DNA from 2 places in the Clostridium cellulovorans 743B genome. Region 2 is predicted to be linked to the other one. Evidence: riboswitches for the same ligand, from Rfam matches in the RefSeq annotation. Region 2 holds a riboswitch; the other holds the start of a gene.
What was found. Region 2 has a riboswitch for cyclic di-GMP ahead of CLOCEL_RS05905 (OmpL47-type beta-barrel domain-containing protein). Riboswitches for the same ligand answer to the same signal wherever they lie in the genome.
Positions count from the first base shown of each region.

Region 1 (4,424 bases), 1.1 Mb from region 2:
TGAACCGTATCATAAGTAAATTTGCAAAGGCAGTAACGCCTTTTTTATATTATAAATTCCACATAATTATAATTTTAATGTGGTTTTAATCGCTACCGATATATAATCTCCAACTATTCCATATTACTAAATATTATGATAATATTGTAATATACCAGAATAAACTTTTTAGGGTGCAGAGGGAGAGAGATTAGTCACTGGAAATGTAAACGATTAAGAATTGATGTATTAGTGAATTTAGAAACTAACGGAAAATAACATTTAATAAAATTCTAGATACTATTTTCAAAATTACGAGTAAAAAGCATAAAAGATAAAGCCTCAAAAATAATAGATTTTTAAGCTGTTAATTTTTTATTGAAGATAAATGGTTTGTTTATGCCAATAATATAGTCAAAGATCTTGCTAAATCCCTTTCGAAACTAATTTTGACTAAAAAAATGGGAACTTTATGGAATCGTTTCAGCCTTCTGAAGGCTGCGTAATTCAAAACTTAAATTCCAAGTTGTTATGACTAAAGAAGTATCAGCAATTGAACGCATTGAAGTTAATGGACAATCTTGCTAGCAAGAGCATCCAATCCTAAAATTAGAGTTTATTTATGGTATATTTTCTATTTCTAGTGGGGGCAACCCTTCAAAAAGGATATTTGTGAAGCTGCATAAAACCTATAGTTTTAGCGTTTTGCAAGAGATTAAATTAATGTATTGAAAGGTGGAAAAAACATGATTAAAAATTCAAAGAAGACTATCGGTAAAATGTTGGCATTAACTATGCTTTTAACGGCAAGCTTAGGAAGTATACCAAGTGGAAGAACTGTATCTGCTGCTACAGCAACTAACATATATGTTGGTGACAGTTCTAAGAGCAACAACTATAAAACAGTGAAAGCTGCTATTGATGCTGCAGCTAAGATTAACCCAACAAGTGAGGCTCAAAGAGTTACGATTCATATTGCTCCAGGAGTATATAGAGCACAGCTTAAAATAGCTACTCCATATATTACCCTTGTTAATTCTAATCCAAGTAAACAAGTTAAAATTACTTGGTACTACGGCTTCGGATATGATTATTACAGTGCTGGATCTGATGGTTTCTATAACCAAAGTAATGCTACTGCTAAAACCACAAAAAACCATGTAAGCAGCGGTAAATGGGGTGGTTCAGTGTACCTTACAAGTGCTGCAAAAGCCTTTAAAGCAGAGAACATAGTATTTGAAAATTCCTTTAACAAATATGTTACTAGTGAGGAATTAGCAGATGGAGTTGCTCTTTCAACTACTTTCCCTCAGAGTAAATCATCAACTCTTACACAAAGAACTGCGTCTACAAATGTTGCTTCAAAGGCACAAACTGAGAGAGCTGCAGCTATGATTATTGATGCAGATAATGTAGAATTCTTAAAATGTAGTTTTATTGGAAGTCAGGATACACTTTATACTGGATCAGTTGGCACTAATAATAGCTATTTCAAAAATTGCACTATAGAAGGAAATACTGATTATATTTTTGGTGATGGAAATGCAGTATTTGATAATAGTACATTAAATTTCTGTGGTTATAGTGATAAAGCTGTAGGTGGATATATAACAGCAGCAAAAGATAAAGCAACTTATGGATACTTGTTTAGAAACTGCTTAGTAACAGCTACTAGCAGTAAAAAACAGGCACCTGGTTACTTTGGAAGACCTTGGGGTGCAGCAGCAAAGGTTACTTTCTTAAATACTAAACTTCAAAACAGTACAATAATAAACGCTGCAGGCTGGACTTCTATGAGCAGCAATTTACCTGAAAAAGCAAACTTTAAAGAATACAACACAACTTATAATGGTGCGAAAGTAAGCACAGCTGCAAGAAAAGGAGTTGTATTAAGTAGTGCTGATGCTGCTAAAATAGATGCTACTAAATACTTTGGAGATTGGACTCCAAAATATTATACAGCTAAATAGTAATTTTTACAGAATTAGTGGTAATTTATAAAACTGAATAGATAAGAAAAAGGAGCTACTACAAGACTAACGTTGTTAATTTTGTAGCGGCTCCTTTTTATAAATATAAAAAATGTTCAACACCCATAGCTTTTACATTACATAAAGAATGTTCATCTAGCAGGTGAAAGATTATCTATTTTCTAATTAGATAAAATAAGTTTTTGCGCAAGTTGTCAAAATTGGATACAAAAACCACTTTATTAAAATGCAAATTAGATATATAATATATCAATATATCACAACGTATCTTTAATTCTGAAGAAATAATAAACTTTATAAATTAAAGGCAAACTATGCGGGAGCATAGGACGCAAAGCCACGGGTCTGAACATTAAAAGATAGCCGGGTTGCATGTATGGAGGATATGATATAACAACTTCTATGACGTAGTTGTTTTTTTTGGAGGATAAGATGTACAAAGAAATTAAAAATTCAGTTCCAATCACGACTGTTGTAAGCAGCATTTTATTATTAGTGTTTGCTCTTCTCGCAGTCATAACTAAAGTATATAGTTTTCCTTTCATACTAGGAGTTACCTTTTCCTTATCTGGAGTTTTTCTGTTAATTATACTTAAACTTTATAATATTAATACTGCCTTAGTGGTGGCAATAATTGCTCAGTTGGCAGAGATAATTTCTTCTGATTACCCTTATTGGGGTTTTATATTTGTTCTGGAAATCGCTTTTGTCGGTTTGTACTCAATTTGGAAGCCAAAGAATAATTTGATTTTTGGTGATCTGTTATTTTGGATTTTCATTGGTATTCCGGTATCGGCAGTGGCATATTATACCTTATTTTATAATGGAGGTTGGGATGCCTATATAATGCGAATTTCTGCTGACATAATTTGCGGTCTTTCATCCTGTGCTTTTGTGGATGGTTTATTAACTTATGTACCTACTGAAAAGCTATTAAAAAAGCTGGGGAAAACAGATGATTCAATTCAATTTCTTAAATTCTTATTTGTTTTTATATCAGTGATATTGAGTGTAAGTATCCTGTCAACCTTTATTATCAGTGGCTTCAATACCTATAGTGCCGTCAATGAAAAAAATGAGCAGATAGTTCAGGATTATTTAGATGATATTCGACGGGAAGTTAGCGTAATGGATAAAAATCAGCAAGCTCAATTATTGTTTTATGGAGTCTTGCAGGCAGGACAATTGGAGGAACTAATAGAAAAGCTTCAATCTGAGAAAAAAGCGGACATAATTATTACAGATACAAGCAATAAGGTAGTAGCTACCAATATTGATAAAGTGAAGCATGGACAGGTATTTGATTGGCAAAAAGATACATTAACAGTGAAAGAGTTAGAAGGAGTATATGCAGTTACTCCTTATAAAAAATACGGAAGAATTGAAACAGAGGCATGGGCTGAAGGCAATTACTTTTATACAAGAGAGATAGGTTTACTTGATTTAAAGTTAATTGTCAGCTTTCCTATTAAGCAAATACAGCAGGAAGTTTTGAATAATTATGCTAGCAAATTCAGATTCGTAATGTATTTTATAATTTTCTCTCTGTTAGTTGCAGTAGTAACCAACAGACTATTAGTTAAATCAATTAAAAAATTGTCTGCTGCAACCACAGCAGTTCCAGTGAGAATTAAGAATGCTGAACAAATTGAATGGCCTAATAGCGGAATTTATGAGGTCAAACAGTTAATAACAAACTTCAAAGATATGTCAGATAATTTTAAAAAGATGTTTATGGAAAGCCAAGAGTTGAATAAAACACTTGCGCTGCAAGCTGATGAATTGCTGAAATCAGAAGTAAAACTTCACAAGCTAGCTTATTATGATACTCTTACAAATCTTCCTAACAGACATATGTTTAAAATGTATCTAGAAGAAAAATTACAGATGGCGAGAAAAAATAATAATATAATTGGTGTAATCTTCATCGATCTTAACCAGTTTAAAAAAATAAATGATACAATGGGGCATTCGGCAGGGGACGACTTGCTAGCTATTTTCTCCAAAAGGTTTATTAGTATAAAAAGTGATAATACCGAAGTATTTAGACTTGGCGGAGATGAGTTTGTTTTTGTAGTGATTGCTGAAGAAGAGAACCAGGTAAAACTTTTTGGTGAAGAGATTGCCAAGATATTTATCAAGCCTGTGGAACTTTTGGGTGCAATTCTCAGTGTTACTGGCAGTATCGGAATAAGCATGTATCCAAAAGATGGGCAAGATTTGGATACTCTTGTTAAATATGCAGATTTAGCAATGTACAGGTCGAAAGAAATGGGAGGCTGTAACATTGAGTATTTCAATAAGGAAATACATAGAGACTTTGAAGAAAATATGATTTTGGAAACAGGAATTAGGAAAGCATTAGAGGACAATGAATTCGAGTTGTATTACCAACCCAAAATCAATGCTCAAACTGGAGCGATTACAAGCTGTGAAGCTCTCATTCGATGGAAG
Region 1 covers NC_014393.1:294,427-298,850, forward strand. Annotated here, with positions in the region: gene CLOCEL_RS01205 (pectinesterase family protein) at 726-1,949, shown strand; cyclic di-GMP riboswitch class I at 2,267-2,346, shown strand; gene CLOCEL_RS01210 (EAL domain-containing protein) at 2,403-4,424, shown strand, end outside.
Region 1: linked by a shared signal. The riboswitch ahead of CLOCEL_RS01210 (EAL domain-containing protein) and the one ahead of CLOCEL_RS05905 (OmpL47-type beta-barrel domain-containing protein) in region 2 are both predicted to bind cyclic di-GMP.

Region 2 (4,424 bases):
CTTTAAGTGGTGTTTCAAAAACTTTCTACTCAATTGATGATTCAAGCTTTGCTGAAGGTACTTCTTTCACAGTACAAGGAGAAGGTGTTCACAAAGTAACCTTCTACTCAATTGACAACTTAGGAAATACTGAAGTAGTTAATACTGTATATGTAAGAATAGACAATTCAACTCCAATTACTATCTCCGATATAAGTGATAACTGGTCAAAAGATAATGTAGTTGTTAGCTTAACTACTACTGATGCTTTAAGTGGCGTTTACAAAACTTTCTACTCAATTGATGATGCTGACTTTACTGAAGGTACTTCTTTCACAGTACAAGGAGAAGGAACTCACAAAATAGCATTCTACTCAGTTGACAATGCTGGTAATATTGAAGCTACTACTACAACTTATGTTAAGATCGACAACGTAGGTCCAACTACAATTTCAGATTTAACTGACAATTGGTATAAAAATGATGTAACTGTTAACTTAACTGCTACTGATGCTTTAAGTGGCGTTTCAAAAACTTTCTACTCAATTGATGATGCTGACTTTGCTGAAAGTACTTCTTTCACAGTAACTGGAGAAGGAACTCACAAAGTAGTATTCTACTCAGTTGATAATGCTGGTAATGTTGAAACTACTACTACAACTTATGTTAAGATCGACAACGTAGGTCCAACTACAATTTCAGATTTAACTGACAATTGGTATAAAAATGATGTAACTGTTAACTTAACTGCTACTGATGCTTTAAGTGGCGTTTCAAAAACTTTCTACTCAATTGATGGTGCTGACTTTGTTGAAGGTACTTCTTTCACAATAACTGGAGAAGGAACTCACAAAATAGTATTCTACTCAGTTGACAATGCTGGTAATGTTGAAACTACTACTACAACTTATGTTAAGCTTGATAACAAAGGACCTGTTACTATCTCTGATATAAAAGATAGTTGGTCAAAAAATGATGTAACTGTTAACTTAACTGCTACTGATGCTTTAAGTGGCGTTTCAAAAACTTTCTACTCAATTGATGGTGCTAACTTTGTTGAAGGTACTTCTTTCACAGTAACTGGAGAAGGAACTCACAAAATAGTATTCTACTCAGTTGACAATGCTGGTAATGTTGAAACTACTACTACAACTTATGTTAAGATCGACAAAACTGGACCAACAGTAACAATGAATCTAAATGATAAATATGACCTTAATGCTACACTAGCATTAAACTATACAGCACAAGATGCTCTTTCTGGAGTATTAAGTGGAAAGATTCTTGTTTTAAAACCTGGTGATACAGTTGCAACAGAAATTGCTAATGGCGGAAGCATTAAACTTGATAAGGCTGGTACTTACAAAGTAACTGTTATAGTTACTGATGCAGCTGGAAACAGCACTACTGTTGAAAAAACAGTAACTGTTAGCGCTCCAGTTACTCCACCAACACCAACTACACCTGATTGTCCTTACCATGACCATTGCTGTGGACATTTCAGACTTGAAGTACAAATTTTCTTCTTATACTTCACTATAGATGTTTGTTGGGATAAAAATTATAACTTCCATGCAACTTTAGAATTTGGTTGGAACTCTAATTATAATAAATCTTCATGTTCCCAAAAACTTCCTAAACAAATTTCTAAAAAGGCAATTTTAAAACTTTTCTTCTAAAATTAAATATTTAAACTTAGTTGAAAGGTTGTTGGAATAATTTGTTTTTAACAAGTAATTCCATACTACTTTATTAAAGGGGGTGCCAAATAGGCATCCCCTTTTTATTGTAAAAATCATTGGACCCTAAAGTTTTTATTGGTAATATAAACTTAAAAATACATCTTCTTTTACTATAATAATAGGTTGAAACCACTTAATTTCTTGAGTCTATTTTCAAGTCACATTTGAAATAATTATCCCCCCCCAAAACCTCGTGTCGAACTTTGTATTTTTTTGATTGTTTATTGTATAAAACAGTTGTATAATTATAATCAGATATACGAAGTTATAGCGTATCTTTTTTAACAAGACATTTACTTAATATAAGGTTCTTTAGTAAACACTTAATTTATTCATTAGAATTAAAATACCAGAAGTTCTGATATTTCAAATGTTTAAAAGGTGTTTTTTTTATCAAAACATTAGATGAATAAATAATCAATTTACTATTTAACCTTATTGCCCTTACAAAAATTAAGAATTGTGGAGTTTAAAATATAGGTTATTAAACCCGTATATCAAACTTAAGAAAAAGTGAAAAAGGCAAATCATGGGAAATCATGAGACGCAAAGCCATGGGCCTGTACCACACATTATATGTTGGATGGCAGCCGGTTACCACGAGGAATATAGCTATCGTTGGATAACTATACATTTTTTTGCAACGAAAAATTTTCCTTTCCTTTTCCCTTTTTCACAAAGAAAGGCGGGGTCAATAATGAAAAAATATTATCTTAGCAGTTGCCTTTTCTTGGCATCACTGCTATTAACGTTACAACTGGTCTTCCCTTTTGTAACCGTATCTGCAGCAACTATCAATACCAACCTTCTGCCACCAAGCAACCTTGCTCTTGAGCTTACTACCCCTAGCGATGTAAAGCTTACTTGGAGCTCAGTTTATGGTGCCACTGGCTATACTATATATGGGATTATTGATGGTCAGCTTATTCAACTTGCTACTACAACATCAACATCCTATACTTTCAATAACCAAGCAGAAGGTGCTTATAGCTATGTTGTATCAACTTCAAGTGGTGATAGTGAGTCTGGTCCTTGTGCACCAGTATCAGCTACTGTTGATTATCCAACTATGGCTGCACCAGCAACTTTAACTGGTAAAATCCAAAATGGAAATGATATAGCATTAAGTTGGACAAGTTCTCAATATGCCCAAAGCTATAATGTTTATCAAGTTTCTACAAACGGGGATAAAACTTTAGTTACTTCAGTAAAAACTACTTCTTACACTATTCCAAATGTAGTTGCTGGAAGCTATACTTATTCAGTTTCTGCTGTTAACGCTCTTTATGGAGAATCTGTTCCATCAAGTGAAGCTAAATTAGATGTTATTTATCCAGTTATGTCAGTTCCTGGTAATTTCACTTACACAATAGCAAACGGAAATGATATTACACTTAAATGGACTGGTACACCTTATGCTACAAGCTACAAGGTTTATCAAGTTATTAACGGAGAAAAAGTATTAAAGAGCACAGTTTCAACTACAAGTGCTTCTTACACTAACATGCCTGCTGGCGATTATGCTTTTGAGGTTTATTCCTTTAGTGATCGATTTGGTGAATCACAAGTTGGAAGTGCAACATCACTTTCATTAACTTTACCAGTGATGCAAGCTCCTAGTAATTTAACTTATACTGTTACAAACGGGAACGACATTACCCTAAAATGGAGTCCTTCGACTTATGCAACAGCTTATAATGTATATCAAATTATCAATGGAGAAAAAGTTTTAAAGAGTACAACTACTTCAACTACTGCAGTTTATAGCAATCTACCAGAAAGTGATTACTCTTTTGAAATATACTCTTATAGTAGTAGATTTAACGAATCTCCTACTGGAAGCCAAACATCCCTATCATTAGTTTGGCCAGTAATGCAAGCCCCAGAAAATTTGACCTATTCAATTGCAAACGGAAATGATATTTCATTAAAATGGACAGCAATTCCTTACGCAAAAGGCTACAAGGTTTACCAGATTGTAAATGGAGAAAGAGTTTTAAAAAGCACTGTAACAACAACTGCAGTTACTTATGCAAATCTTCCTGCTGGAGATTATACCTATGAAGTTACTTCATATAGTGACCGTTTTGGTGAAACACCAGCTGGCAGCACTACAAACATTTCTTTAATTCTTCCAGTTATGGAGGCACCAACAAGCGCTATACAAGCAATTAAGAGTGCTACATCTTTCACATTAACTTGGGATGCAGTACCATATGCTACAAGCTATAAGGTTTACCAAGTAGTTAATGGACAAAAAGTTTTAAAAAGTACTGTAACTACAACTTCAGTATCATATACAAACATGACTGCTGGTAGCTATATATATGAAATTCATTCATATTCAACTCGCTTTGGAGAATCTGCAGAAGGCTTTACTCTTACCTTCACATTGAACGGACAAGTTCTTCAAGCACCAACAAACTTAACTTACACTATAACAAATGGTAATGATATAACTTTAAAATGGACTGCCGCTCCATATGCTACAAGTTATAAAATATATCAAGTAATTAATGGCGAATTAGTTTTGAAAAAGACTGTTACTACAACAGCTGCTGCATTTACTAATATGCCTGAAGGTGATTACTATTTCGTAGTAAACTCAGTATCCGCAGTTTTAGGTGAATCTCCAGTTGGAGCTGAAACAACATTTTCATTAACTCATCCAGTTATTGCTGCTCCAGGAAACCTAACTTATGC
Region 2 covers NC_014393.1:1,442,985-1,447,408, reverse strand. Annotated here, with positions in the region: gene CLOCEL_RS05910 (OmpL47-type beta-barrel domain-containing protein) at 1-1,658, shown strand, start outside; cyclic di-GMP riboswitch class I at 2,233-2,323, shown strand; gene CLOCEL_RS05905 (OmpL47-type beta-barrel domain-containing protein) at 2,419-4,424, shown strand, end outside.